4 regions of the Aquitalea sp. ASV11 genome follow, and region 4 is predicted to be linked to each of the others. Evidence: predicted binding sites of a transcription regulator. Region 4 holds the regulator's gene; each other region holds the start of a gene.
The links. The regulator sigma-54, encoded in region 4, starts transcription at its own class of promoters, with help from an activator protein. The targets are predictions, from matches to a motif close to CTGGCACGCTTCATGCTT.

Region 1: JHD62_RS11765 (2Fe-2S iron-sulfur cluster-binding protein) is a predicted target of sigma-54. The motif match lies at 4,802-4,819, and genes of this name have one in related genera.
Region 2: JHD62_RS10240 (ammonium transporter) is a predicted target of sigma-54. The motif match lies at 2,533-2,550, and genes of this name have one in related genera.
Region 3: JHD62_RS11540 (pilin) is a predicted target of sigma-54. The motif match lies at 3,857-3,874, and genes of this name have one in related genera.

Annotation. Positions count from the first base shown of each region.
Region 1 covers NZ_JAELUD010000032.1:9,020-16,631, forward strand. Annotated here, with positions in the region: gene JHD62_RS11735 (aspartate aminotransferase family protein) at 1-395, opposite strand, end outside; gene JHD62_RS11740 (phosphotransferase) at 392-1,474, opposite strand; gene JHD62_RS11745 (SDR family NAD(P)-dependent oxidoreductase) at 1,467-2,207, opposite strand; gene JHD62_RS11750 (GntR family transcriptional regulator) at 2,364-3,071, shown strand; gene JHD62_RS11755 (hypothetical protein) at 3,223-3,411, shown strand; gene JHD62_RS11760 (AEC family transporter) at 3,527-4,468, opposite strand; gene JHD62_RS11765 (2Fe-2S iron-sulfur cluster-binding protein) at 4,896-5,543, shown strand; gene JHD62_RS11770 (FAD-binding protein) at 5,540-7,171, shown strand; gene JHD62_RS11775 (NADH-quinone oxidoreductase subunit F) at 7,174-7,612, shown strand, end outside.
Region 2 covers NZ_JAELUD010000025.1:38,216-45,827, forward strand. Annotated here, with positions in the region: gene gcvA (transcriptional regulator GcvA) at 1-838, opposite strand, end outside; gene JHD62_RS10235 (NAD(P)/FAD-dependent oxidoreductase) at 1,032-2,342, shown strand; gene JHD62_RS10240 (ammonium transporter) at 2,590-3,792, shown strand; gene JHD62_RS22975 (EAL domain-containing protein) at 3,956-7,153, shown strand; gene JHD62_RS10250 (EAL domain-containing protein) at 7,169-7,612, opposite strand, start outside.
Region 3 covers NZ_JAELUD010000031.1:9,751-17,362, reverse strand. Annotated here, with positions in the region: gene proB (glutamate 5-kinase) at 1-628, opposite strand, end outside; gene JHD62_RS11550 (hypothetical protein) at 700-2,238, opposite strand; gene JHD62_RS11545 (adenosylmethionine--8-amino-7-oxononanoate transaminase) at 2,368-3,717, opposite strand; gene JHD62_RS11540 (pilin) at 3,906-4,328, shown strand; gene JHD62_RS22860 (pilin) at 4,346-4,786, shown strand; gene JHD62_RS11530 (PglL family O-oligosaccharyltransferase) at 4,854-6,662, shown strand; gene JHD62_RS11525 (PglL family O-oligosaccharyltransferase) at 6,756-7,612, shown strand, end outside.
Region 4 covers NZ_JAELUD010000019.1:21,355-28,966, forward strand. Annotated here, with positions in the region: gene JHD62_RS08505 (KpsF/GutQ family sugar-phosphate isomerase) at 1-109, shown strand, start outside; gene JHD62_RS08510 (HAD family hydrolase) at 128-652, shown strand; gene lptC (LPS export ABC transporter periplasmic protein LptC) at 649-1,209, shown strand; gene lptA (lipopolysaccharide transport periplasmic protein LptA) at 1,199-1,753, shown strand; gene lptB (LPS export ABC transporter ATP-binding protein) at 1,750-2,481, shown strand; gene JHD62_RS08530 (RNA polymerase factor sigma-54) at 2,485-3,909, shown strand; gene hpf (ribosome hibernation-promoting factor, HPF/YfiA family) at 3,981-4,307, shown strand; gene ptsN (PTS IIA-like nitrogen regulatory protein PtsN) at 4,429-4,893, shown strand; gene hprK (HPr(Ser) kinase/phosphatase) at 4,886-5,842, shown strand; gene rapZ (RNase adapter RapZ) at 5,823-6,665, shown strand; gene JHD62_RS08555 (flavin prenyltransferase UbiX) at 6,731-7,351, shown strand; gene JHD62_RS08560 (NAD(P)H-hydrate dehydratase) at 7,354-7,612, shown strand, end outside.

The DNA.
Region 1 (7,612 bases), on a different contig from region 4:
TTGGCTTCACTGCCGGTGCAGGTAAACATGGCCTGATAGCCGGGCATGGCCAGTGTGGACAGCAGGCGTTCGGCGTAATCGACAATGCCGTCGCTCAGATAACGGGTATGGGTGTTGAGCACGGCGGCCTGGCGGGCAATGGCGTCCACCACATGCGGGTGGCAATGGCCCACCGAGGCCACATTGTTATACACGTCCAGATAGGGCTGGCCGTCCGGGTCGTACAACCACACGCCTTCGGCGCGCACCACATGCAAGGGCTGCTGGTAGAACAGGCGGTAAGCCTGGCCCAGCGCCTGCTGGCGCCGCTGGATCAGCGCCTGCTCGCGCGCTGGCAGCCCGCCTGCCATGGCCGGGTCGAAGGCGTTTACCATGCGTTGATCGGGCGGGTTCATGCTTGTCCTTTCGTGCGGCACAGCCGGTACAGGTAATCGCTGGCAAAGTCGCGTCCCAGCAGCCACAGCCTTTGCATGCCGTCCCAGCTGAGCGCGTGGTTGCGCAGGATGTAAGTGCGGTTTTCCGGATAGCGGGCTGCACGCCAGCCGGTGATGGTAACGGTCATGCACAGGCGGGTGAGGATGAGCTCGTACAGCAGGTCGATTTCCGCATCCAGCAGGGGGCAGACGGCATGGTAGCCCGCCACCAGCTCGCCCGCGCTATCCAGCGGGTTGTCATGCTCCGATAGCTGGTAGGAACAGGCCACCGCCAGTTCGTTGATCAGTGGTGCTTGCACCATGTCGCCAAAATCGATCAGCCCGACCGTGGTGATGTGATCCTGCGGGTCCACCAGCACATTGTAGGGATTCAGGTCGTTATGAATCACCTGATGGCGCAAGCCGTCCAGCCGTGGCTGCACCTGCTGCATGAAGTGGGCCAGCCAGTCGCTCAGCACTGCCTTTTGCGGGCTGTCCGGGGTTTCGGCCAGCAGCGGCTGCAGCCGCTCGGCATGCTGGATGTCCCACAGCAGCGGATGGTGCGCTGCCGGATGCACATAGTCGCGCAAGGCATTGTCCAGCCGCCCCAGCGTTTGCCCCAGGTGGGCGCGCTGGGCGGGCGAACGGCTGACCTGATGCAGCGGCTGGCCGGACAGATAGCTCAGCAGGCGCAACACGCGCTGGCTGCCATCGGCCATGTACACCGGCGCGTAGGGCTGGCCATCCAGCCTGGGCATCAACTGCGGAATGGGCAGGCCTGGGTCCGCTGCCCGCGCATGCAGCAGCGCCCGGCTTTGAAAGTCGGTGACCGCACGGTCCTCGGCCGGATGAGTGAGCTTGAGGACAAATTCGCGGCCATCCTCCGCCCGGATATGGAAATTGGCATCGCGCTCGCTATTGAGCGGGCTGGCAACCCCGCGCAAGCCATAGTGCTGCCACAGCAGTGCAACAGCTTCCTTGCAGTCAACCGGGGCCGCGGCAGTGGAAAACAGCTGGTCGATCACGCCTTGGGACACGGCTGGGGACACGGCTTCAGACATGCTGCCCCCCGTTGATGTGGATTTCCGAGCCATTGATATAAGAAGAATGGCCGGAGCAAAGGAAGTAAATGGCCTCGGCCACTTCGTGCGGCGTACCCAGCCGGTGCATCGGCACATCGCGCTCCACAATGCGGGCGGTGTCCGGCGACAGGATGGCCGTGTCGATTTCACCCGGCGCAATGGCATTGGCGCGGATGCCGTGCGGACCGAACTCATGCGCCAGCTCGCGCGTCAGCGCTGCCAGCCCGGCCTTGGAGGCGGCATAAGCCACCCCGGCGAACGGGTGTACGCGCGACCCGGCAATGGAAGTGACATTGACGATGGAGCCCTGCCCCTTTTTCAGTTCGTCAAACAGCCCGCGTGCCAGCAAGGCAGTGGACACCAGATTGACATTCAGCACCCGGCTCCAGACGTCGATATCGCTGGCCAGAATACCCAGCCGCTCGCCTAGCGGGCCCTTGGGTGAGATGCCGGCATTGTTTACCAGTGCATGCAGTTCGCCATTTGGCAACCGGCTTTTCACCTCGGCAATCAAGTCATCCAGGCAAGAGAGGTCGGACAAATCGGCCTGTACATGGCTCTGCCGGGCGGACGGCCACAGGCAGGCTTCGGAAAAAGGCTGGCGCGACACGGTAAAAATCTGCCAGCCATGCTCCTGGAACAGCTTGACCGTGGCATGGCCAATGCCACGACTGGCACCGGTCAACAGCATGTAACGGGTGGATCCGGACATGGAGTCTCCTGCTGGTAAGGGCTGATACACAGCCAGACTGCGCACGAAAGGGACAGCGTGTCGGCACCGGATAGCTGCGACAAGCCCGACATCACGCTCACAAATTATGATGCATCATATTTGCTGCATTTTATTCTGACAAGTAGCAGTGGTAACATGATGCACCCGTCACCACCTCTCACCGGCCCGCAACGCATGGACTACCAACTGGACACACTGGAACACGACAATCTGGGCAGCACGGTCTACCAGCTGCTGTGCAAGGCGCTGATCCAGGGCCGGCTGCAACCCGGTGCCCGACTGAAAATACGTGAGCTGGCCGAGCAACTGGGCACCAGCGTCACCCCGGTGCGCGATGCCATCCTGCGTCTGGTGCAGGAACAGGCGCTCACCATGCAGTCCCCGCGTGACATCCGCGTGCCCTACATGACGGTGGAGCGCTATCTGGAAATCCGCGCCATCCGTATCCGGCTGGAGGGGCTGGCCGCCGAAACCGCTGCGCAGAAGGCAGACCCCAGCGCCATTGCCCGGCTGGAAGACATTGTCAGCCGCAACGCACTGGCCATGACGGCACAGGACACGATGCTGGGCTGCGAGCTTAACCAGCAGTTTCACTTTGCCCTGGTGGATATCGCCGGGTTGCCCTTCCTGCAAGGCATCCTGTACCGCATCTGGTTGCAGATGGGGCCACTGATTGCCTCCGTGTACCAGCAAGGCGGCAGCGACATGATTGACTACCACTACCCGGTACTGGCGGCCATCCGCACTGGCGATGGGCCTGCCGCCGCCGCTGCGATTGGTGATGACATCCTGCATGGCGGGCACAGCATCCTGCTGCATTTGCAGGCCCGCGCGCAGCAATAAGCGCGGTTTTCCGAACGCAGCAGACCGGAAAGCCGTCCACAGCCAGCGACGGCTATTAAATTTTCCTTTTCTATCAATATCTTGAAATAACAAGCAGCAGGCACGGCTTTTGCAACAAGCAGCCCCATCTGAATGCCGGAAAGCTGCTGCCATGCCTATCAAACTCTTGCTTACCCTGAGCTTTTCTTCCCTGCTGGCCCGTCACCTGGGCAGCACCCCGTTGCCGGACCTCACCAACGCACTACCCCTACCCGGCGTGCTGCTGCTGATGACGCTGGGCAATGCCCTTGCCTACCTGCTGGTGCGGCTGTTGTTCATCAAGCTGTCCTCGCAACACTGAGTCTTGCCATCCCGCTTCACAGTCCCTGGCCCTTGAACGCAACAAGGCCCGGCAATGCCGGGCCTTGTTGTTTTCCGCTACTCAGACCAGCAGCGCCAGCCTGGGCGTGCCGTCATCACACCATGAAGTAAATCAGCGCCGCTTCACCAAACACCCCGATCACCGTGCCTACCAGTACAGAATGCGAGGCATGCAGCGCATAGGTCTGGTTGCGTACGGCAAACATCGAGGCCGCAATGGCAGTGGGCACCGCACCGACAATCAGCGCCTGCCTGGCAAACTCGGCATCCACGCCAAACAGGAAGATGCCCAGCAGCATCAGGGCCGGTTGCAGGAAGTTCTTCATCGCCACATTACCTACCACATGGCCGTTGAAGCTGGGCTTTTCGCCGCAGAACATCAGGCCCAGCGCCAGCAGCGACACCCCACCGGCCGCCTTGGCCAGCATGTCCACGCTTTCCTGTACCGCAGCGGGCAGATGCAGATGATTGAAGCTGAGCACCACCCCCAGGATAGGCAGCCAGACAATCTGGTTGGACAAGGTCTTGACCAGGCTTTGCTTGAGCATGGCCACCATGCCGTCATCGTCCCCCGCATCCGCCATTTCACCGCAGCGGCACAGCACGATGGTAAGCGGCAGGATGACAAAGCTGGTGATCAGGTTGCCAATCAGCACGGCAATGAAACCCTGCGGCCCGCAGACCTGCTGCAGGATGGGCGCGCCAAAATAGGCCATGTCCGGAAAGGTACACACCAGCGCCTGGATGGCACTGGTTTTCAGCCCCTGCCGGTAGTAATAGCGCCCGGCCAGCAAGGCCAGCACATAGGTGCCGACAAAGCCGAAGGTCATGCACAGAATGAAAGGCAGGTTCTGGATACGCTCCGGCGGCGTTTTCAGCGCGCCGATAAACAATGAACAGGGCAAGGCATAACGCATCACCAGCGTTGCCATCACCCCCACATCCGCCTGACGGAAATAGCCGCGCTGGCCGCCAAACCAGCCCAGCAGCATCAATAGCACCACCGGTAGCAGTGCTGTACTCATGGTTCCCCACATGGTCTTGCTCCTTGATTTCTGTAGTGTGTCTCCCACCCACCTCAGAGCAAGCCCCGTGCCACGCAATGGTCATTGTATGTCATTGATTTGAATGAACAATACCATTGGCAAAACGCTGAAAGTACGGCCAGCCGCGAATCCACTGTTTAAAAAGTACGGAAATCCGCACTTTGCCTGTCCGCCAGCCGAATCCCGCAAATCACTACCCCGCGTAAGGTTTTCCGTAAACCGAAGTCCGGCAGAAGCACGGTTTTCCGTTGATCTTGCTCCACACGGCAAAAATCAATTCATGGTTTTTTCTTTTTATTCAACATCTTGAAGCATTTTCACTCTGTGGCACGCTCCTTGCAGTAGCGCAAGCAACGGCCCGGCCAGTGGCAGCACACCATGCCGCCGCAGGCCGCAACCCAAGCTTGAGGACAATCCCATGAGTGAAACCATCCGCATCAGCATTGATGGCAAGGTGGTGGATGCCACACCCGGCAACTCCATCCTGCACACCCGCCTGGAAGGCGATACGCCGCTCACCGCCAATATCGGCTGCATGGGCCAGGGCGTGTGCGGTTCCTGCCGCTGCCTGGTCCGCAAGGCCGGTGAGCGCAGCGCCCAAACCCGTCTGGCCTGTGAAACCACGGTAGAGGACGGCATGCAGGTCAGCTTTATCGATTACTACCTGCCCGACCACGTCCACCACTACCGCCCGCATGATTTGCGTGATGGCTGGCAGGCCCTGCCCCAGCTACAGCAAACCTTTCCCGAGTTGAGTCACTGCCGGCATTGCAGCGGCTGCGACCGCGCCTGCCCACGGCACATACCGGTGCAGCAAGGCATGGCACTGGCGGCCAGCGGCCAGTTGCAAGCAGCCGCCGCGCTGTTTGACGCCTGCATCATGTGCAATCTGTGCACCCTGGCCTGCCCGGAAAACATACGGCCCAATCATGTCGGCCTTTACCTGCGCCGCGCCCAGGCCATCCAGAACCTGCGCCCCGGCGATCTGCTTCGCCGCCTGGAACAACAGGCCCGTGGCGAGCTGGCCATCAACACCCGCAGCGATACTCCCAGGAGCGAAGCATGAACAACGCGATTCCCTATGCACAAGCCCTGGCCAATCTGACCGCCCATGCCCAGTCACCGCTGCGCCCGGCCGACCTGTCGCGCAGCGCATTGCTGGCGCAATACCACCCGGACAGCAACGCGGATGCCAGCACCTTGCTGCAAATCGGCCCCAGCCGCGGCCAACCCTGCCACCCGCAACTGGCCGCCTTGCTGCAAAGCAATGCGCTGATCGACGGCTTTGACCTGGCCGGTGCCGAACAGCGCAGCACCGATGTACTGGTGATTGGCGGCGGCGGTGCCGGTGCGGCCGCCGCGCTGACCGCCGCGCGCAGCGGCGCGCAAGTGATGCTGGCCAGCAAGCTGCGACTGGGCGACAGCAATACCGTAATGGCCGAAGGCGGCATCCAGGCTGCACTGGCCGCCAGCGACAGTCCGCAACAACACTTCGACGACGCCATGCGTGGCGGCCACAAATGTGCCAATCCGCAACTGCTGGCACAAATGGCCAGCGATGTGCCCGGGGTCATCCGCTGGCTGATTGAACTGGGCATGCATTTTGATCTGGAAGACCCGCTCAGCGACGGTGGCAAGCTGCGTTACAAGCAAGCCGGTGGCTGCAGCCAGCCGCGCATCCTGTGCTACCGCGACTACACCGGGCTGGAGATGATGCGCGTGCTGCGCGAAACCGTGGAACTGGACCCGGCCATCACCCTGCTCAACCGCTGCCCGGTGGTGGAACTGCTGTCGCACGAGGACGGCAGCTGCGCCGGGGCCGTGCTGTACGACCTGGAATACCAGCGCTTCATGGTGGTTTCCGCCCGGCAAACCATTCTGGCCACCGGTGGTTGCGGCCGGCTGCATCTGCAAGGCTTTCCCACCTCCAACCACTACGGCGCCACCGCCGACGGGCTGGTGCTGGCCTACCGGCTGGGTGCCGGCTTGCGTGACATGGACGCCTTCCAGTACCACCCCACCGGCGTGGCCTGGCCGGCGCGACTGCGTGGCGGGCTGATATCCGAAGCTGCCCGCTCCGGCGGTGCCTTGCTGGTCAACGGCCTGGGCGAGCGTTTTATCGAAGAACTGGCACCGCGCGACGTGGTAAGCGCCGCCATTCTGCGCGAATGCGCCGCCGGGCGCGGCATCGAACGCAATGGCCAGATCGGCGTGTTTCTGGACACCCGCACACTGGGGCCGGAACTGGCACAACGCCTGCCTGCCTTGCAGCACCTGGCCGACAAATGCGGCGTAGACCCCACCCGCGAGCCCATGCTGATCTACCCCACCCTGCACTACCAGAACGGCGGCGTGGTGATAGACGGCAACGGCCAGACCGAAGTCCCCGGCCTGCTGTGTGCCGGTGAAATCACCGGTGGCATTCATGGCCGCAACCGGCTGATGGGCAATGCGCTGCTGGACATCCTGGCTTTTGGCCGTCGCGCCGGACGTCAGGCAGCCCGACTGGCGCAAGCTGCCCGCCACAAGTCATCGCTTCCGCCCCTGCGCGGCGGCATCGAACACGTCTACCGCTGGCAACGCCAGCTGGCACTGGCCGGGCTGGACGCCAGCGTTCAAGCCCCCTTGCTCTATCCGGGACAGGCCCGCCTCGCCCTGCATCGCCCCACCAGCCAGCGCGCCCAGGAGAAATGATCATGGAAAAACTCAATCAGGTACTACTCAACCCGGCAGTGCAGGTAGGCCCAAACCTTGACGCCTGGCTGCAGACAGGTGGCGGCCTTGGCCTGCAAGCGGCACTCAGTGCCCGCAGCACCATCATCCGCCAGATTGCCGACGCCGACCTGCGCGGCATGGGAGGTGCCGGCTTCCCGGCCTGGCGCAAATGGGAAGCCACCGCCAATGCCGTGGGCGACAACAAATACGTGGTGTGCAATGGCAACGAGGACGAACCGGGCACCTTCAAGGACCGCACCTTGCTCAGTGCCTCGCCCCATCAGGTAGTGGAAGGCGCGCTGATTGCCGCGCTGGCCGTGCGCGCCGCCTGCGTCATCTTCTACATCAACCCGCACCAGGGCCAAAGCATGCAGCACATGCAACTGGCAGTCAGCCAATGGCAACACAGCGCCCTGTTGC
Region 2 (7,612 bases), on a different contig from region 4:
GCGGCGATTGCTGACGGTCCGGCGGACAAACCAGGTAATAGGCATTGTCACTGGGCAAGGAAATATCACAGGGGGTAAGCAGATTGCCACTGCTGATTTCCTGCTGCACCAGAAAGCGCGGCACCAGCGCCACCCCCATGCCGGCACGGGCCGCTTCCACCAGCATGGAAAACAGCTCGTAGCGCGCCCCCACCATGGCCTGTGGATTATCCACCCCTGCCGTTACAAACCAACGTTGCCAGGCCTCATGCCGGGCCGACAAATGCAGCAAGGGGTATTGCGCGATGTGCGCCGCCGGCACAGCAGTGCCGGACACCAGCTGCGGGCTGCACACCGGGATCATTTCTTCGCCAAACAACCAGCTGGCCTCGGCACCGGGCCACACGCCATTGCCAAAATGGATACAGGCGTCAAAGCCGGTATCGGTAAAGATGAAGGGGTCGGAACGGGTGGTGATGTTGACGGTGATATGCGGATGCGCCTGATTGAACAGCGGTAGCCGCGGGATCAGCCAGCGGGTGGCAAAAGTAGGCACGGCGGCCAGTTCGATCACCCCTTCTGCGCCCTGATGCGCCATCAAGGCCAGGGTATGGCGCTCCAGCCGCTCCAGACAGTCACGCACCCCTCGCGCATAGACCCGGCCGGCTTCAGTCAGGCTGACCCGGCGCTTGATGCGATGAAACAGGGCAACACCCAACATGTCCTCCAACTGGGCAATCTGCTTGCACACCGCACTCTGGGTGAGAGACAACTCCTCCGCCGCACGGGTGAAACTCTGGTGGCGCGCCGCACTCTCCAGCGCCTGCAAGGCCTCGATACCGGGTAAACGTTTACGCATACATTCTTCCATTTACTCACAATGTGTGGAATTTATATCGTTTGCGAGCGCCACAGTGACACAGGCAAAGTAGCTGGCAGTGATTGTATTTAACCCGGCACTGCTTGTCGTGACCATTCACCCCCACCTTACTTGATGCATGAAAGTTGGTGCATGAATGGAAGGATACGGCCAGCAGGCATCAGGAGCCTGCATGTCTTTGCACAAGAAAAGAATCGTAATTGTCGGTGGTGGTGCCGGTGGTCTGGTGCTGGCCAGCCGTCTGGGGCGGCTGGCACGGCGCTCGGCCCAACTGGACATCACGCTGGTGGATGCCTCGCGCACTCATATCTGGAAACCGCTGCTGCATGAAATTGCCGCTGGCAGCATGAACCCGCACCGCGAGGCACTGGATTACCTGGCGCAGGCCAAGCGTGACGGCTTCCGTTTTTGCCTGGGGCGCATGACCGGGCTGAACCGTCAGCAACAGACCATACAACTGGCCGCCACCGCAGATGAACAGGGCCGCCCGCTGATTCCGGCGCGCACCCTGCACTACGACATTCTGGTGATGGCCATCGGCAGCACCACCAACGACTTTGCCACCCCCGGCGTGGCCGAGCACGCCATCTGCCTGAACACCCCGGCAGAGGCCAGCCGTTTTCATCAGCAACTGGTCAATGCCTGCATTCGCGCCAGTTTGCAAAACGGGCCACTGCGCACCGGGCAATTGCACGTCACCATCATCGGTGCCGGGGCCACCGGGGTGGAACTGGCGGCAGAACTGCGCAACACCACGCGCGAACTGGTGGCGCATGGCCGGGAAAACATCAATCCGGACCGTGATATCCGGCTGACCCTGATCGAAGCCGGGCCACGCATTCTGCCGGCACTGCCCGACTCGGTGGCCGCCCGGGCGCACCGTCAGCTGGAGAATCTGCAAGTGGAGGTACTGACCGGTGAAAGGGTCAGCGCCGTCGACGCCAATGCCGTCCACACCGCCAGTGGCCGCTACATTGGGTCGGAACTGGTGGTCTGGGCGGCCGGTGTACAGGCACCGGCCATGCTGGCCGGGCTGGATGGTCTGGCCAGCAACCGGCTCAATCAGCTGCTGGTACGCCCTACGCTGCAAACCACGCTGGATGACAAGGTCTACGCGCTGGGCGACTGCGCCGCCTGCCCGGATGGTACCGGCTGGGTTCCGCCACGGGCGCAGGCGGCCAGTCAGCAGGCCGAGCTGCTGTATCACAACATCCGCTGCCAGCTGGCTGGCAAGCCGCTACAGGACTTCCGCTATCGCGACCTGGGTTCGCTGATTTCGCTGGGCCGCTACAGCACGGTAGGCAGCCTGATGAGCAGCCTGTCGCGCCGCAGCCTGTTCGTGCACGGCCAGTTTGCCCGGCTGATGTATTTGTCCTTGTACCACCGCCACCAGCTCACCCTGTTTGGCTGGCTGCCCACCGTGCTCACCGCTGCGGCCCGCTTGCTGCAGCGACGCACCCAGCCATTGGTCAAGCTGCATTAGCGCGATGCACGCAGGCTGACGCGCCGGGCACAACGCACCAAAGCGTTGCACAAACACGCACAAATACACCAACTTGGTGCACATGCACCGTTTTTGCGCCGAAAGAATCCAGACCATCATTCACCAATAAAGCGCCGGTTTCCGCCATTTTCGTGCATGCCATGACCAAATTGGTGCAAACCGGCGCCAGCTGGCATTCGCCTTGCTTTACACAGTCCCACAACAGCCGATAACAACGGGACTCGCCATGCCAACTGCCAACGCGCCATCAGACGTACTGTTCCTGCTCCTCGGGGCCATCATGATTCTGGCCATGCACGCCGGTTTTGCCTTTCTGGAACTGGGCACCGTGCGCAAGAAAAACCAGGTGAATGCCCTGGTGAAGATTCTGACCGACTTTGCCGTCTCTGCCATTGCCTACTTCTTTGTCGGCTACACCGTGGCCTACGGGGTCAATTTCCTGGGTGATGCCCGCCATATCGCCGATCACCATGGTTATGAGCTGGTGAAGTTCTTCTTCCTGCTGACCTTTGCCGCCGCCATTCCGGCCATTGTGTCCGGCGGCATTGCCGAACGCGCCAAATTCCACCCGCAGTCGGCCGCCACCTTTTTGCTGGTGGGACTGGTGTATCCCTTTTTCGAGGGCATCGCCTGGAACAACCACTACGGCGTGCAAGACTGGCTGAGCCACAGCTTTGGCCAGCCCTTCCATGACTTTGCCGGTTCGGTGGTGGTGCATGCGGTAGGTGGCTGGATTGGCCTGGCTGCCGTGCTGAATCTGGGTGCGCGCCGTGGCCGCTACAGCAAGGAAGGCCGCATTTCCGCGCATCCGCCCTCTTCCATTCCGTTTCTGGCTCTGGGCGCGTGGATCCTGATTGTCGGCTGGTTCGGCTTCAATGTGATGAGCGCGCAGCGTCTGGATGGTATTTCCGGCCTGGTGGCCATCAACTCGCTGATGGCCATGGTGGGCGGCACGCTCAGTGCCATGTGGGCCGGCAAGAACGACCCCGGCTTCATTCACAACGGCCCGCTGGCCGGGCTGGTGGCGGTGTGTGCCGGTTCGGACATCATGCACCCGCTGGGTGCGCTGGTGGTGGGGCTGGTGGCCGGTGGCATGTTTGTCTGGCTGTTCACCCAGACCCAGAACCGCTGGAAGATTGACGACGTGCTGGGGGTATGGCCGCTGCATGGCATCTGTGGTGCCTGGGGTGGCATTGCCGCCGGAATTTTCGGCCAGAGCGCACTGGGCGGTCTGGGCGGCGTCAGCCTGCTGTCGCAAGTTTTGGGTACCGTGGCAGGCATTGCCGTCGGTTTTGGCGGTGGCTATGTGGTGTATGCGCTGCTGCACAAAACCGTAGGCATCCGCCTGGATGAAGAAGAAGAATTCAACGGTGCCGACCTGACCATCCACCAGATCAGCGCTACGCCGGATCGCGAAACCACCTGGTAAGTCCTCTCCGGGCGGGCCGGGCCTGCAGAACAGGCCCGGCCCGCTTGTCATAATCTTGATCAGCCTCAGATATTGGCCGGTTTTGTCCGACAAGAAGACACACAGCGTACGATGCCTCCGCTATGCTGACAGTCAGCAAGAATCGTGGATTGCACGCAGAAACATGAGTCCTTCTTTTTCCCTGAACGGCAGGCGTACCCTGCGTACCCGCCTTACCCTCGGCATGTTGCTGGCCCTGGTGCTGACGCTGTGGCTGGCGACCTTGCTGATCAGCCACACCCTGCGCCAGCAGATGGAAAATACCATTTCGGCCCAGCAGCTTTCGGCCGTCTCGCTGGCCGCGCACGAGGTAGACCGCTCGGTCAACGAGCGCATTCAGGCGCTGCGCTCCCTCACCGTACAGTTCAAGGACAAGCCGCTCACCGCCGCAGCCATCCAGCCCGAGCTGGAACGCCGTCCCATTTTGCTGATGATGTTCAACTGGGGCATCGTGGTGATGGACATGAAGGGAACGGTACAGGCCAGCATTCCGGAAAACCTGGGCCGACTTGGCCGCACCTACCAGCAGCACACTTTTTTCCGTCAGGCCTTGCAGCATGGCGGTCATTACATCACCGAGCCGGTTTACGGCCAGTTCACCGGCCAGCCGGTGGTTTCGATGCTGGAACCCATGCTGGACAGCCACGGCAAGATGATAGGCTTGATCATGGGCGTGACCAATCTGGCACGGCCCAACTTCCTGGATGCCATCAGCGACGCACGCTATGGTGCCACCGGCAATTTCTTCATTACCGCACCGGCCAGCCGGCGCTACATCATGTCGTCCGACAAGGAGCGCCTGCTCAAGTCCGGCCCGCCCCCGGGCATCAACCCGGTATATGACCGCTATATCAACGGCTACGAGGGTTCCGGCATTGCGGTCAGCTCACGCGGCGTGCTGGAGCTGTCCTCCAGCGTGAAAATCAAATCCACCGGCTGGCTGATGCAGTCGGTCCTGCCGGCGGCAGAAGCCTTTGCCCCCATCCGCGCCTTGCAACAGCAGTTGTTCGGCATGGCCTTGTGCCTCACCTTGCTGGCCGGTGGCATCAGCTGGTGGTGGCTGCGCCGCCAGTTACTGCCGCTGACCGAAGCCACCCGGCTGCTCAACAGGATGGGCGATGGCGAACTGCCCAAGCAGGCCTTGCCGGTCTGTCATCAGGATGAAGTGGGATTGCTGGCCACATCGTTCAACAGCCTGCTAAGCCGGATACAGCGCGAAGAAGAACAGGCAGCCGAGCACGCTGCCAACCGCCTGCTGCGCAAGATCGTGTCGCGGATTCCCGGCGTGGTGTTCCAGTACCGGCTGTTTGCCGATGGCCACGGTTGCTTCCCGTTTGCCAGTGAAGCGTTTTACGACATCTACGGCATCCATCCGGAAGCGGTGCGCCAGTGTGCCGACCCGATTCGTGAAATGGTGCACCCCGACGACTACGCGCATTTCATGGCGGCCTTGCAGGATTCAGCCAGCACGCTGACACAATGGCGTATTGAATACCGCATTTGCATGCCGGATGGCAGCATCAAATGGCTGTTGGTGGATGCAATGCCGGAGGCGGAAGGCGATGTGGTGCTGTGGCACGGTTTTGTCATGGACATCACCCAGCACAAGGCCATGGAAGATGAACTGCGCATTGCCGCCACCAGCTTCCAGACCCAGGAAGGCATCATGGTAACCGACAGCCAGGGCATCATCCTGCGGGTCAACCCCTCGTTCTGCAAAATCACCGGCTACAGCAGCGAGGACGTGGTGGGCAAAACCCCGGCAGTACTCAGCTCGCACCGTCATCCTCCGGCTTTTTACCAGCAACTGTGGCAAGCCCTGCAGGAAGAGGGCGTGTGGCAGGGGGAAATCTGGAATGCACGCAAAAACGGGGACATCTACCCGGAATGGCTCACCATCACCGCGGTGGTGGACGGACAGGGTGCCACCAGCCATTTCGTCGCCATCTTCCAGGACATCACCGAACGCAAGGCGGCAGCAGACAAGATCCAGACGCTGGCCTTTTACGACCCGCTCACCCACCTGCCCAACCGCCGCCTGCTGCTGGAGCGCCTGCAACACGCACTGGAAAACGCAAGGCGCAAACAACAGTATGGTGCGCTGCTGTTCCTGGACCTGGACAACTTCAAGTCGCTGAACGACACCATGGGCCACGATATGGGTGACATCCTGCTGCAACAGGTGGCCGCCCGCCTGCTGGAGGGCCTGCGCATTGGCGACACCGTGGCCAGACTGGGCGGGGATGAATTCATCGTGATGCTGGAGAACCTGGGCGAGAAGCGCGAACAGGCGCTGCGCGAAGCGGAAACCGTGGGCCGCAAGATCCTGCTTTCCCTGCACCAGCCCTACAGCCTGAATGGCCATGCCTACCGCAGCAGCTCCAGCCTGGGGATTGCCTTGTTTGCACGCGAACATGCCTGTAGCGAGGACATCCTGAAGGAAGCCGACCTGGCCATGTACCAGGCCAAGGCTGCCGGCCGCAATACCCTGCGCTTCTTCGACCCCTTGATGCAGGCGGAAATCAATAACCGCACCCGGCTGGAAGCCGAACTGCATCAGGCACTGGAACACGGCCAGTTCGAGCTTTACTTCCAGCCGCAGATCCACCACCAGCAGCCCTGCCGCAGCGTGGAAGCGCTGCTGCGCTGGCACAATCCGCAGCACGGCCTGATGCTGCCCGGCAGCTTCATCACGCTGGCCGAACAGAGCAACCTGATCCTGGCCATCGACCACTGGGTGTTGCAGCAGGCCTGCCAGCAACTGGCGCAATGGGCCGGACAGCCGCATTTGTCTGCGCTGAGCATTGCCGTCAATGTGAGTGCCCGCCAGTTCCACCAGTCTGATTTTGTCGAACGTGTCAGCCAGTTGCTCAGCAACACCGGCGCCAACCCGTCCTTGCTGAAGCTGGAAATCACCGAAAGCCTGCTGCTGATGAAGCTGGATGACGCAGCCAGCAAGATGAACCAGCTGCGTTCCCTGGGCGTGACTTTTGCGCTGGATGACTTCGGCACCGGGTATTCGTCTTTGTCCTATCTGAAAACCCTGCCGCTGGATCAGATCAAGATAGACCGCAGCTTTGTGCGCGACGTGCTGGACAACCCCAACGATGCCGCCATCTGCAAGGCCGTGATTGCACTGGGGCACAGCCTGGGGCTGACCGTGATTGCCGAGGGCGTGGAACAAGACAGCCAGTACCACTTCATGTTGCAACAGGGTTGCCAGGCACAGCAGGGTTACCTGTTCAGCCCTGCCCTGCCCGCCACTGCACTACAGCACTGGCTGCAACATGAGCAGCCCTGCAAGCCGCTTGCCATGGTGTGAGTTACCGGTCTTGACTCACACCATCAGCAAGGGCCGCGGCGTCTGGCTGGCCAGCGCGAAGAAATCGGCAGCCGGCAAGGGGCGGCTGAACAGATAGCCTTGCATCTCCTGGCAGCCCTGTTCGCGCAGCAGCGTGTACTGCTCGGCGGTTTCCACCCCTTCGGCAATGGTCAGCAAGCCCAGATTGGCCGCCATGTCGATGATGGCAGCCACAATCGCCCGGTCTTCCGGGTCGGTGACGATATCACGGACAAAGGTCTGGTCGATTTTCAGCTTGTAGACGCGGAACTGCTTGAGCAGGTTGAGCGAGGAGTAGCCCGTGCCGAAATCGTCTATCGACATGCGTACGCCCTTTTCATGCAGGGCGTTCATCACCGCCACCGCCTGCTGCGGGTCGTACATGGCCACGCCCTCGGTCAGCTCCAGCTCCAGACAATCGGCGGGCAAACCCTCTTCCTG
Region 3 (7,612 bases), on a different contig from region 4:
CTGCACCACCGGCCATGTCTTCCAGTGCGGCATCGCCTGCCTGTGCTTCGTGCACGAATACCGCATCCGGATGCTTGCGCGGGTCGGCAGTGTACAGGCCTTGCTGGTCGGTCAGGATGATCAGCGCATCGGCTTCAATCAGGTTGGTGACCAGTGCGCCCAGCGTGTCGTTGTCGCCAAAGCGGATTTCATCGGTGACCACCGTGTCATTCTCATTGATGATGGGAACGACATTGAGATTGAGCAGGGTGGTGAGTGTGGTGCGCGCATTCAGGTAACGGGTGCGGTCGGCCAGGTCTTCGTGGGTCAGCAGGATTTGCGCGGTTTTCAGGCCAAAAGAGCGAAATGCGGTTTCATAGGCCTGACACAGGCCCATCTGGCCCACGGCAGCAGCGGCCTGCAATTCGTGTACTCCCTTGGGGCGTACCGACCAGCCCAGGCGCTGACAGCCTTCGGCAATGGCACCGCTGGAAACCAGCACCACCTGTTTGCCACGGCGTTTCAGTTCGGCAATTTCAGCGGCCCAGCGCGCCAGCGCCGCCAGGTCCAGTCCCTTGCCATCATTGGTGACCAGGCTGGAACCTACCTTGACCACAATCCGGTTGGCGGCATGAATCACCGAGCGCATACAAAACCCTTCTGCTGCAATAAATGAAGAAGCTGACGAGTTTACCGCAAACCGGACAGCCTGAGCGTGGCTCAGAAGTGGTCGCTATCGCGAAATTCCATCAGCTGGAAGTGGGGGGATTGCTTGTCCAGCCTGGAGGAGCGTACCAGCATGTCACCCTTGTCATCCCACAGGCGGAATTCGCGCAGCCGGCTGAACGGGCGGCCTTGCATCAACAGCAGGGCCGGACGGCGCAGGCTGGCAATGGCAGGGAGGCGCAGGGCAAATTGCGGGGTGTCGCTGGGATGGGTAATGGTGGGAATCACCATGACGGCTTCGGGTTTGGCCGCGATGATTTCCACCCCGCATTCCACATCGACCCCGTCCGGCAGCAAGGATACCCAGCACACCATGCACAACTGGGCGCTGTCGGGTTTGCCCGGATGAGTCAGCAACACAGCTTCGCCGGCGCGCAGGGTCTGACCGCGCGGCTGGCCGCGCAGCAGAAAGCCGGTGGCGCTCTGGTTCACTACCACAAACAGGCTGGGCGGCGGCGGTGCGCGGGTGGTGGGAGGCGGTGCGGCTTCTTCGTTGCCGGCCTGCACCCAACTCATGCCGTTGCTGCGATACCAGATGGCCGGCACGGTGGAAATCAGTTCGATTACTTCCTGGATCGGCAGGCGCTGGTGACGGCGGCGGCGCGGTTGCTGCCATTCTGCAGCCAGCGATTGCAGCAGGTGCAGCTCATCGTAAGTCTGGCTGGGGTTGCTGCTGGTGTTCTGTACCTTGGTCAATTGCTCGATGCTGTGATTCAGCACGGTAATGGCAGGCGCCAGATCCAGCAGATAACACCCGGCTTCCAGGGTTTCTGCCTGGATGCGCAGGAAGCGCGGCGGTTCGTCTCGACCAGCATCCACCAGATAACCATGGGCTTGCCCCTGAATCGCCTCAACCGGGACCAGTCCTGTCTGATGGGCCAGGTCCATGATCAACTGTTTGGCAACCAGTAATTCCGGCATGGACAGCCGGTTGGTGGAGGTCAGCCCCAATAGCAGGATCTGGCGATAAATGGTGGCCGGTGAGTCGTCGTTTTCCAGATGCTTGTCCTGCCAGCCACGCGCCAGGGCAAAGCTGAACAGCTGGTGGCAGTCGTACCAGAAGTGTGCTGGTGGCGGGCTGTAGCTCTGGCAGCAGATGCTCAGCAACTGGCGTGCCGACATCATGGTGTACAACAGCAGTTCAATGCGCTGTTGCTCACGCTCCAGCAAACCCCGTTTGGCCAGTCGCTCGCTCAGCGTGCGTTTGAAGGCAATGAAAATGGCTTCGAACAGGGCTGCACCCAGCATGGCCAGCTGGCGGGTGCGGGGTGCCGAGGTCAGATCGGTCTGGATGATTTCACTTTCCAGCGCGGGATAGTAGCGGTCCAGCCCTTTCAGGTATTGCAGCAGCAGCTTGTGGCGGTTGGCCACTTCCATCGGGGTACGGCTGAGATTGCGCAAGGCATCCAGCATCTGGCGGCCGCATTCATGCAGGTCGGTGTACGGCAAGCGTTCTACCCAGCTGGCAACGCTGTCAGGGTTGGTGTCTACCAATCTCGGGTCCATATCCAGAGCGGGCAAGGCAAGCTGCATCGTGCATCCTGTGGCTAGGCGGGTAAGGTGATGGGTTCTCGCGGGATGACAAACCATATGGATGGTTGATCTGCCATTCCTTGTATCGCTCATGCTATTTGAATCAAGCCCGCCTAGGCAAGGTAATCCTCACGGCAATGCGGTGACCGGCCCGGTCAAAATCGTGTTTTCTTGATGCAGGGCATCCAGCACAGTGCAAGTGGCCTGGAACAGCTGCACCATTTCAGCAGGCTGCATGACATAAGGCGGCATGAAATACACCGTCTTGCCGATCGGTCTGACCAGGCAGCCCAGTTTCAGCATGGCCGAGAAAAACGCTTGTGCAAAGTCGGCGCGCGGGCTTTCTACATCAAACGCCCAGATCATGCCGGTATGGCGGAAGTGATGGACATCTGCCCGTTCAGCCAGTGGCGCCAGAATGTCAGTAAAGGTTGCGGCCAGTTCGCGATTGCGCGCAATGATGTCTTCGTCGGCAAAAATGTCCAGCACGGCCAACGCTGCACTGCACGCCAGCGCATTGCCGGTGTAGCTGTGGGAGTGCAAAAAGCCACGGGTGACATCATCGTGATAAAACGCCTGGTAGATGGTGTCCGTGCTCAGTACGCAGGACAGGGGCAGGAAGCCACCGGTAATGCCTTTGGACAGGCAGAGAAAGTCCGGTTTGATACCGGCCTGCTCGCAGGCAAACAGCGTGCCGGTGCGGCCAAAGCCAACCGCAATTTCATCGGCAATCAGATGCACCTGATACTGATCGCACAGACGGCGCAGTTCGGTCAGGTAGACCGGGTGGTACATGGCCATGCCGGCCGCACCCTGTACCAGCGGTTCCACAATGATGGCTGCCATTTCGCCAGCCTTCTTTGCCAGTACATTTTCCAGTGAGCGAATGGCGGCCATGGCCACATCCTCGGCGCTCTGTCCCGGCCGGGCCTGTCTCGCATCCGGCGATGGCACCCGCACGCCAGGCTTGAGCAGCGGCGCATAAGTGGCGGAGAACAGCGGAACATCGGTGACTGCCAGTGCGCCGGCGGTTTCACCGTGATAGCTGTTATCCAGGCTGATGAAACGGCACTTCTCCGGCTGGCCGATGTTCTTCCAGTAATGAAAGCTCATCTTCAGGGCAATCTCGGTAGCGCTGGCACCATCCGAGGCATAGAAAACATGGCCAAGCCCGGTCAGCGCGGACAGCCGCTCAGACAGCTCAACCACCGGCCTGTGGGTGAAACCGGCCAGAATCACATGTTCCACCTCATCCAGTTGCTGCTTGATGGCTTGCTTGATACGCGGATGGCCATGGCCGAACAGGTTCACCCACCAGGAGCTCACGGCATCCAGATAACGATTGCCGTCAAAATCCTCCAGCCATACCCCTTCGGCTTTGGCGATGGGGATGATGGGCAGGGTTTCGTGGCGTTTCATCTGGGTGCAAGGGTGCCAGACGCTATCGCGGCTGCGGTTCAGCCAGTCCTGGTTGCTCATGAGGGCTCCTGTATGCGGGAATGGCAGGATGCTAACACAGCCAGTCCCGGCAGCTGGAACTGACAAAAAACGTCACATGCTGACAGGCTATGCAAGCTGAGTGATGGTGTACCGCCCTGAAAACACAGTGCGCAGCCACCTGGCACGCTTTCTGCATTAAGTAGCCCGTGCATACCACGGAGAGGGGCATGCGACGCAATAACGGATTTACCTTGATTGAACTGATGATTGTGGTAGCCATCATCGGCATTCTGGCTGCGATTGCGATACCGGCGTATCAGGACTACACCGTTCGGGCGAAAGTGGCAGAAGGCTTGACGTTTGCCGATCATGCCAAGACTTCAGTCAGCGAGTCTTACATTTCGAATGGATACTGGCCTTCAACCAATGCCAGTGCAGGTTTGCCAAGCAGTCTTACAGGCAACTACGTCAGTAATGTACAAGTTGCAGCCAGTGCTGGTGTCAGTGTGATTACCGTTTCATTTAATGCAGCTACTGCTTCGGGTTTACAGCTAACACTTACACCAAGTGTTACAGCTAGTAATGTTGTATCTTGGACTTGTTCCAGTAACGGGCTTTATCCAAACTATTTGCCGGCTAACTGTCGGTAATTTCCAAGGAGTATCAAATGCAAAAGCAAATCCAACAGGGCTTTACCCTGATCGAGCTGATGATTGTTGTGGCAATCATCGGTATTTTGGCTGCCATTGCCATTCCGGCTTATCAGGACTACACCGTACGTGCCAAGGTGTCTGAAGGTTTGGCCGCTGTTGCTGCAGCTAAAACCTCGGTGTCTGAATATGCGATCAGTAATGGTACTATGCCTGGTACAGCTGCTTCTGCAGGCTTCTCTTCTGTTGCAACCAAGTATGTTTCTTCTGTTGGTTACTCGCAAACCAGCAATACTGTCGGTGTGTTGACTGTTACCATGGCTAGTGGTATCGGTGGTAGTGTAACTAGTACAGCGAATGCCTTTACTCTGACTGGTACTCTTGCTAGCGGTACTGTAGACTGGAAATGTGCAGCCAGTACAATTCCTAGCCAGTATCTGCCTGCGAATTGCCGTTGATCATATAGCTTAATTTGTAATTATAAAGGGGTGCTTTTGCACCCCTTTGTTTATTTTGGTGTGGAAGATGAGAAAAATATCTAATTATTTTATTGGGCTAATCATTGTTTTACCATTTTTTAGCTTTGTTAGATTTCCACCTTCCCCTGATTGGTATTTCAGCGCTATTTCCATCGTGGGTTTAGGCGTGGCATTTGTACTGTTTGCATGGAGAAATGTGCGGCTGAACCTCTCGGTGATATCTGTTGGTTTGTTATTATTTCTGTTGGCATGTATCGGGTCTAGGCATGTTGAAGCACCTGAAGAATTGTCGGTGCTATTGTTGTTGTCTCTTTTTTCCCTATATGCAAAGAATGGTATTGATGAAGAAGGTCGTAGTGAATTTATTGTATCGCTTTGCATGCTGTTCTTTTGTGCGTCGTTGGTGCAAGTGTTACTTGGTTATATACAAATAATGGGTTTGGCCCCTTATTTTAATGGATTTGTTGTGTATGACGCTGTAAATCCTCGTGGCAATATTATGGGTAATATTGGTCAGCGAAATCAATATGCTCAATTTTTGACGTGGGGTTTGGTGGCAGCTTGTTATTTGTATTCTATTAACAAACTGCGGGCATTATTTTTCTGGGCTTCAATAGTTCTTTTTTCGCTTCTTATTTCTTGGTCTGGTGCGCGATTGATTTTGCTTTACGGTCTAATGATGTGTTGCCTTTCCTGGATTTGGTTACGTAAAAGTCATGAGGATCAGACGGTGCGGAAAATGGTCTTTGCCATTTCTGGGGCTGTTATTTTAGTAGTGTTAGTGCAGATTTTTAATCACCAGATATGTCAAATTCTTGGTTACATTGGCATGCCGATTGATGCTGAGAGTGGATCTGATCGTGTGATGGCCGCCGGTGTCGGAGCGCGTAGGCGTATCGAGTGGAGTAAGGCTTGGGATATTTTTCTCTCTCATCCTGTTTTTGGTGTTGGTCTGGGTGGTTATGCAGCTGAATCTGTCAGGTTGGAAGCATTCGGAGGATGGCCGAAATCCCCGGAGAGTTGGTTATTCAATAATTCACATAATTTGATCTTCCAGCTATTGGCCGAAACAGGTCTTGTTGGTTTGTTGCCCGTGGCACTATGTTTATTATTGATTTTTATCGGGTATGTGAAATTTGGTGCTAAGAGTGGTGAAAATTTGTTCTTGCTTTCAGTTTTTTGCATTATTGTTATTCATAGCTTGTTTGAATACCCATTATGGTATTTCCCGTTCATACTTTGTTTGGTCGTTGTTGGGGTTTTGGCTCCATTGCCTAGTGTCAATCTGAAGCTTCGTGGTTTTATTGTACGGACAATTGCAGTTTGTGTTGCAGTTCTTTGTTTAGTAAATTTTCTGATTGGTCATGGCGCATATAAGACATTATTTGAGAATCAGCGTCCTACTGCGGATGTTGCTGAAAATGCCAGAAGAATAAAGTCATTGCTTGAGTTGGGTGCGAATCCCTTTTGGCGAGATGATGCTGATATGGAGTTGGTTGCTTATCTTCAGCCGACTAGAGACCAGTTCAACTATAAGATTAATCACTTCGAAAGCCTTGCAGAAATAAGGCCTTATCCTGAAGTGTTATTTAAATTATCCATTTTGCGCGCATTGAATGGACAGACCAAAAAATCTCAGGAGGCACTGGTTTTGGCAATCGCAAATTATCCTGATTTTGTTGATGCTTATGTGGCAAATTATGCACGTTATAATTTCCCGGAAATTGAACCACTAAAGAAAATTGCCAAGCATGCTGCCGAAGAGTATGCCGCGCACGGTGGTAATACGGAGGCTGGCCGTATCGCAGCAGTCATGACTGTCGCCGCCCCCGTTACCCGCAAAGCGCTTTTCTGATCGTCCACAGGCACCGTCGGCCCAGGCTGGCGGTGTCTTCCTGCCGGACATGCGGTATCCTCCTTGTTTTGCTTTCGGCTCCCTTATTTCATCATGTCCTTTCCGACGCTTTCCCGCCGCATGGCTTTGCTGTCGTTTTGCCTGATTGCCATCCTGCCTTTTGCATCCCGCATTCATTTTGTGCCGCTGCCGCAATGGTTTGGCGAGATGAATGTGGTGTGGCTGATGCTGGCTTCCTCCGTATTCCTGCTACCGTCGGCAACTTTGTTTGAACGTGTACCACGCGCCAGCTGGTGGTGTTTGTTGCTCGCACTGCTGTGGGGTGTGCAGCCGCAGCTGGTGCAGGCCCTGTTTCCCGGCATGACCTATGCCACCGCACTGGCCTGGCTGGTGGTGGCCTTGCTGGCGGGGCTGTCCTACAGCCTGCAGCAGGCATTCGGGCCGCGTGACTTTGCCATCTGGCTGGCGCGGGCAGTGATTGTGGGTGGTTTGGTGCAGTCGCTGATTGGCCTGGCACAGCTGACCGGCCTTGCCCACACGCTGGGCCTGTTTTATGACAGTGCCCACCCCACTACCAATATTTTTGGCCATATCGGCCAGCGTAATCAGTACGCGCATTATCTGATGTGGTCGGTGGTGAGCGGGGTATACCTGTTTGCCGTGGACCGCATGGCGCGTGGCTGGCTGGCCTTGCTGGTGGTCTGGTTCGGCCTGATGCTGGCATATGCTGCGTCGCGCACTACGCTGTTGTATCTGCTGGCACTGACCATGCTTGGCTTTGTATGGCACTGGCGCATGCGTAGCCAGGAGTCGCGCCGCCTGATGTGGTCCATGTTGCTGGCCTGTGTGGTGATCTTCGCCGCGCAGTTTGCCTTGCCCTTGGTCAATCACCTGATTTCGCTGTTCACCCATGCCAATGTGACCAATGCCTCCGGCGTGGAGCGGCTGGC
Region 4 (7,612 bases):
CCACCTGATGGAACAGCGCCGCATCACCAGCCTCTTGGTGGTGAATGCCGACGGCAAGCTGGCCGGCGCCATCCACATGCACGACCTGCTCAAGGCCGGCGTCGTCTAGCCGGCAACAAGGAAGCCCATGCAAGCCATTACCGAACAAGCCCGCAAGATCAAGCTCCTGATCATGGACGTTGACGGCGTCATGACCGATGGCCGCATTTACTACAATGCCCAGGGAGAAGAGAGCAAGTCCTTCTATGTGCAGGACGGCCTGGGCCTCAAGCTGTTGCAATCCACTGGCGTACGGCTGGCCATCATCTCCGGGCGGGCCGACCGCTGCGTGGAACACCGCGCACAGGCGCTGGGCATCGACTTTTACTTCGGCGGCATCCACAACAAGCAGGAAGCCCTGAATCAGTTGCTGCAACAGGCGGATGTCACGCTGGAACAATGCGCCTTCATCGGCGACGACCTGATCGACCTGCCGGTTCTGCGCCGCGTCGGCCTGGCGGTGGCCGTGCCGGCTGCCCCCACCCTGGTACGCCAGCATGCGCACTATGTCACCGGCTTCCCCGGCGGTCAGGGCGCAGTGCGTGAACTGGCCGAGCTGATCATGCAGGCGCAAGGCAATTTTGACGCCATCGTGGCACGGTATCTAGCATGATCCGTTCGCACCGCCTGTTTCCCATCCTGCTGGTGCTGATCACCGGCTTGCTGACCGTCTGGCTGGATGCCGTGTCACGCTGGCAGCCCAGCAAGCACGAGCTGGACCCGAACAAGCCTGAAGTCGTGGCGCAGGGCGTGATGGCCACCCGCTTCGACCCCAAGGGCATGCTGCAGGACAAGATGATTGCCAGCCGCATGTGGCAATACCCGGACCGCACCGAGTCGTATTTCGAATCGCCGGACCTGCAAAGCTACAAGAATGGCGTACTGGCCTACCATGCCATTGGTGAAAGCGGCCGTTACAACAGCAAGACCAAACAGGTACTGTTCGACAAGAAAGTCACGCTGATCCAGCCGGCCACCGCCACGCAACTGGAAACCCGCGTAGTCAGCAGCAATATGCGCATTGACACCGTCAAGCACATTGCCCGCGCAGATACCCTCACGCACTTCTACTATGGCAAGTCCAGCGGCAGCGCCGTGGGCTTCATTTACGAACAGCAGGCTGGACAATTACAGCTGCTGTCCAACGCAAAGGCCACTTATGAAAAATAACTGCCGCCGCTTCATCCGGCTGGCCTGGCTGGCCCTCGGCCTGTGCGCCATCCAGACCGCCCATGCCGAAAAGGCCGACCGGGACAAGCCCATCGAAATCAGTGCCGACCGGGGCAACCTCGACCAGCTCAAGGGCGTCACGGTATGGCAAGGCAATGTCGTCATCATCCAGGGCACACTCAAGCTCAATGCCGACCGCGCCACGGTCACCCAGGACAAACAGGGTAACCAGACCATGCAGGCCACCGGACGCCAGGTCAACTTCCGCCAGAAAATGGACGGCAAGAACGAATGGATCGAAGGCCAGGCCAACCAGCTGGACTACAACACCGTCACCCACGTTGCCGTGCTCACCGGCAATGCCCGCGTCAAGCGTGGCAGTGATCTGGTCATCGGCAATGTCATTACCTACAACACCGAAACCGAAATGTATGAAGTCAGCAGTGGTGCCAGTAGCAATGGCGGCCGCGTGACAGCCATCATTCAGCCCAAGCCCAGGGACAACAGCCCAGCTGGCAAGAAAACAGACGGAAACACCCAATGAGCGGCCCCAGCATCCTGAAAGTGGAGCGCCTGAAAAAACGCTTCAAAAAACGTACGGTGGTGAAGGACGTCGCCCTGCAGATCCAGAGCGGGGAAGTGGTCGGCCTGCTTGGCCCCAACGGTGCCGGCAAGACCACCAGCTTTTACATGATTGTCGGGCTGATCGGTGCCGATGAAGGCGAAATCACGCTGGATGGCAACAGTATCACCCACCTGCCCATTCATCAGCGCGCCCGCCTTGGACTGGGCTATTTGCCGCAGGAAGCTTCCATTTTCCGCAAGATGACGGTGGAAGAAAACATCACGGCGGTGCTGGAAATTGCCGGTTACAAGGGCGACAAGCTGGAGCAGGAACTCAGCCTGTTGCTTGACGACCTCAATATCGCCCACCTGCGCGAAAGCAATGCGCTGGCACTGTCCGGTGGCGAGCGCCGCCGAGTGGAAATTGCCCGCGTGCTGGCCACCCGCCCACGCTTCATCCTGCTGGACGAACCGTTTGCCGGGGTAGACCCGATTGCCGTCATCGACATCCAGAAAATCATCACCTTCCTGCAACAGCGTGGCATTGGCGTATTGATTACCGACCACAATGTGCGTGAAACCCTGCGCATCTGCGATCGCGCCTACATCATCAGTGATGGTTCGGTACTGGCTTCCGGCGAGCCGGAAGAACTGGTCAACAACGAGAAAGTGCGCCAGGTCTACCTGGGCGAGCACTTCCACCTGTAAGCCATGAAACAGTCACTACAGCTACGGGTCTCCCAGCAACTCACCCTCACGCCGCAACTGCAACAGTCCATCAAGCTGTTGCAGCTGTCCACGCTTGACCTGCAGGCAGAAGTCGAACGCTTCTTGCTGGACAACCCCATGCTGGAACGCGGCGATGAGCCGCCCTCGCATGACAGCAGCCAGGCAGAAACGCCGGCTGCCCAGGAAGAATCCACCAGCACGGCGTCGGACAGCAGCGATGGTGACAACAGCCAGGACGCCAGCAATGGCGAACTCACCGACTGGGGCAGTGGCAGCCGACGCAACGACGGGGACGATGAATTCGACCCCATGCTCAACGTCCCCTGCCCGGTCAGCCTGCGCGAACACCTGTTGGCGCAGCTGGGTGAACTGACCCTGCCCACCCGCGACCAGGCCATCGTCCAGCTGCTGATTGAAGAACTGGACGACAACGGTTTCCTGACTACCGATCTGGAAGAACTGGCCAGCAACCTGCCGCTGGAACTGGAACTGGAAACCGATGAACTGATGGTCGGATTGCGCCTGTTACAGCAATTCGACCCCCCCGGCATTGCCGCGCGCAACCTGGCAGAGTCGCTTGGCCTGCAATTGGCCCGTTTGCCCGCCAATGAGCCCGGCCATGCACTGGCCCGCCAGATTGTGGCCGAGCACCTGACGCTGCTGGGCAATCGCGATTACACCCGCCTGAAGCGCATTCTGGGCGTGGATGACGAAGCCATCCGCCAGGCACAGCAGCTGATCGCCCGGCTGACACCCCACCCTGCATCCAGCTTTGGCGGTGAAGACGTGCACTATGTCATTCCGGATGTCACCGTGCGCAAACGGCGTGGTCACTGGGTGGCCGAACTCAATAACGGCGCGGTACCGCGCTTGCGTGTCAACCAGCTATACGCCCAGATGCTGTCGGAAAACCGGGCAGGCGCAGGCGAACTGACTGGCCGGCTGCAAGAAGCCAAATGGCTGGTCAAGAACATCCAGCAACGATTTGACACCATTCTGAAAGTGTCAGAAGCTATAGTCGAAAGACAGCAAGCGTTCTTTGAACACGGTGAAGTCGCCATGCGGCCGCTTATCCTGCGGGACATCGCAGACGAACTAGGCCTGCATGAATCGACCGTCTCACGCGTCACTACGCAGAAATACCTGCTTTGCCCTCGTGGTCTGTTCGAGCTGAAGTATTTCTTTGGCAGTGCACTGGAAACCGACAGCGGCGGCGAATGCTCGGCAACGGCCATCAAGGCGCATATCCGCCGCATGATAGACGGTGAAAACCCGGCCAAGCCACTTTCGGACAGCGCCATTGCCGACGAACTGGGCAAGCAAGGGATTCAGGTTGCAAGACGCACCGTTGCGAAGTATCGTGAAGCTATGCAGATACCGCCGGTCAATCTGCGCAAGGCATTGTGATTCACGCCTTGAAGAATATCCGCCCGCCCGGCCGACCCGACCGGGTAGTCAACACAAGAAGGAGTTAGGGTATGAACCTCAAAGTAACCGGTCTCCACCTCGAAGTAACCCCGGCCATCCGCGAATACGTGGAAACCAAGCTGGAACGCATCACCCGCCATGTCGATCACGTGATTGACGTTGCTGTCACCCTGTCGGTAGACAAGCTGGTACAGAAGGCGGAAGTGAATGTTCACCTTTCCGGCAAGGATATCCACGTAGAGGCCACCGACTCCGACATGTACGCTGCCATCGACGCGCTGATGGACAAGCTCGATCGCCAGGTACTCAAGCACAAGGAAAAACAAAGCGAACACCGTGCAGCAAGCCCGCAGGTTCAACCGGAAGCCAGCTTGTAAGCATTATGTATTCGATGCGGGAACCCGGCGGGTTCCCGTTTTTATTTGCTCGGAGCCTTTTTCATTTTGATGAAGGCAACGTAGAATTGGCCAGTTTCTGTAGCCGCGTGCAACCATTCCTATGAGCCTGATTGGCAAAATCCTGACACAGGATCACATCCTCCCGGACCTGGATGTCGCCAGCAAGAAGCGCGTCTTCGAGCAGGTGGGCCTCCTTATCGAAAACACCCACGGCATCGCCCGCAGTGAAATTTTCGACTGCTTGTTTGCCCGGGAAAAACTGGGCTCCACCGGCCTTGGCCAAGGGGTGGCCATTCCGCATGGCCGTGCCAGAGGGCTCAAGGAAGCGGCAGGCGTGTTCATTCGCCTGAAGAACCCGATTCCTTTCGATGCGCCGGATGGCAAGCCGGTGCAAAGCCTGTTTGTCCTGCTGGTGCCGGAACAGGCAACCGACCTGCACTTGCAGGTGCTCTCGGAGCTGGCACAGCTGTTCTCCAGCAAACAGCTGCGTGAACAACTGCTCAGCGCAAGCTCGCGTGCCGATCTGTACCAGCTGCTCACCGGATGGAATACCAACCATGCCTAGCATTACCGTGCGCCGGTTGTATCAGGACAACCAGCAAAAGCTCAACCTGACCTGGGTAGCAGGCACCGGCGGCGCGGACAGCCCCATCGGCAATGACGAACAACGCCCTACCCTGGCCCTGGTCGGCCACCTGAATTTCATTCACCCCAACCGGGTGCAAGTGCTGGGTCTGGCCGAGGTGGACTACCTCAACCGGCTGGAACAATCCGCCGCCAAGACCGCGCTGGACCAACTGTTCCACAAAACCATGTCTGTGGTGATGGTGGCCAATGGCCAGCCAGTGCCCAAACTGCTGCGCGACTACTGCCACACCCACAATGTGCCGCTGATGAGCACACCGCTGGAAAGCCCCTACCTGATGGATGTGCTGCGCATCTATCTGGCGCGCGCACTGGCAGTTTCCACCGTGTTGCATGGCGTGTTTCTGGATGTGCTGGAAATCGGCGTGCTGATCATGGGCGATTCGGCCATGGGCAAGAGCGAACTGGCACTGGAACTGATTTCCCGTGGTCACGGCATGGTGGCCGATGATGCGGTGGAACTGTACCGCATCGGCCCGGAAACCCTGGAAGGCCGTTGCCCGCCGCTGCTGCGCGACTTTCTGGAAGTGCGCGGCCTGGGCATCCTGAATATCCGTACCATTTTTGGCGAAACCGCTGTGCGTCCGAAAAAGGTGCTAAAACTGATTATTCACCTGGTCAAGGCCAACGACCAGGCGATGCAGGCCCTGGACCGGTTGAACATCCAGTCGGAAACCCAGGACATCATTGGCGTGACGGTGCGCAAGGTGGTGCTGCCGGTTGCGGCAGGTCGCAACCTTGCGGTGCTGGTTGAAGCGGCTGTGCGCAACTACATCCTGCAACTGCGTGGTATCGACAGTACCCGTGAGTTCATCGAACGCCATACCAACTTCCTCAGAGATCAGGAAAATGCGCCTGATATTGATTAGCGGCCTGTCCGGTTCCGGTAAATCCATCGCCCTGCGCGCACTGGAGGACTCTGGCTTTTACTGTGTGGACAACCTGCCAGCCACCATGCTGCACGAAGCCATGTCGCTTTATGCCGATTATGGCTACCAGCAGATTGCCATCAGCGTGGACACCCGCTCCAGCCCTTCGCTGGGCGCACTGCCTGCCGAGGTGGACAAACTGCGTCAGCAAGCCGTGGATGTACGCTTGCTGTTTCTCGAGGCCAAGCCGGAAACCCTGGTCAAGCGTTTTTCCGAAACCCGCCGCCGGCATCCACTGTCGGGTAGCGGCTCCACGGTGGAGGAATGCATCCAGCTGGAGCAGGAACTACTGGCCAGCGTGCAGGAAATGGGTATTCGCATCGACACCAGCGAATTATCAGCCAATGCATTGAAAACGGCCATCAAGCAGTTGGTGGAAGCAGACAGCAGTCGGCTCACCATCATTTTCGAATCCTTCGGCTTCAAGCATGGCGTTCCGCTGAACGCCGACTTCGTGTTTGACGTCCGCTGCCTGCCCAATCCCTATTACGACCTGGCCTTGCGTCCGTTTACCGGCCGCGACCAACCCATCGTCGACTTTTTTGCGGGGCAACCGCTGGTCGCTCAAATGGCGGAAGATATCCGCTGCATGATTCTCAAATGGTTGCCCGAATTCAGCCGCGAAAACCGCAGCTATCTCACTGTGGCCATCGGCTGTACCGGTGGTCAGCATCGCTCTGTCTTTATTGCCGAACAACTGGCCAAGGCCTTTCCGGCCGAACAGGTCCTGTTACGACATCGCCAGTTGTTTCGCGAATCCTGACCGGTCACCTGCCTGGCTCGCAGCATCCCGCTGCGCCGGCAGGCAGGACCGCCACTGGAAACAAGATGCAAACACCCCAAACCGTTACCGTTGCCCTTACCGGAGCCTCCGGCCTGCCCTATGGCCTGCGGCTGATCGACACCCTGATTGGTGCAGGCGTCCGCGTGTGGGTACTTTATTCCCAGGCTGCACAAATCGTGGCCAAGCAGGAGATGGACCTGCAACTTCCCTCCCGCCCTGCCGAATTTGCCCAATGGTTGCAACAACGCACAGCTGCCACAGAAGGACAGCTGGCGGTATTTGGCCGTGAAGAATGGTTTGCTCCGGTCGCCTCCGGCTCCAACCCGGCCGACGCCATGGTGGTCTGTCCCTGCTCCATGGGCACCCTGGCCGCCATTGCACAAGGCATGAGCGACAACCTGATTGAACGGGCTGCCGATGTCAGCATCAAGGAAGGGCGCAAGCTGATTCTGGTACCACGGGAAACACCTTTCTCCGTCATTCATCTGGAAAACATGCTCAAGCTGGCGAGGCTTGGGGTGGTGATCCTGCCACCATCACCGGGCTTTTATACGCACCCGTCCACCATCGAAGACATGGTGGACTTCGTGGTCGCCCGCATACTGGACCAGCTACGCGTTCCCAATAGCCTGATGCCCCGCTGGGGAGAACCCGGCAAGGAGTAAGCATGCACAATGCAGCCCTGTGGAGCCTGGCGGACTTGCGTCAGCTGGAAGTAGTCGCCGCACAGCGTGGCATCCATCTGATGCAGCAAGCCGCGCAAGCCACGGTAGATTGGGTGGAGCAGCATGTCGCGCAAGGTGCGCGCATTCTGGTAGCTGCCGGTCCGGGCAATAACGGCGGCGATGCCTTGGTGGCAGCAGTGCTGCTGATGCAGCAAGGTTATCAGGTGGATGTGCTGCTGCCACAACCACCACTCAGTACAG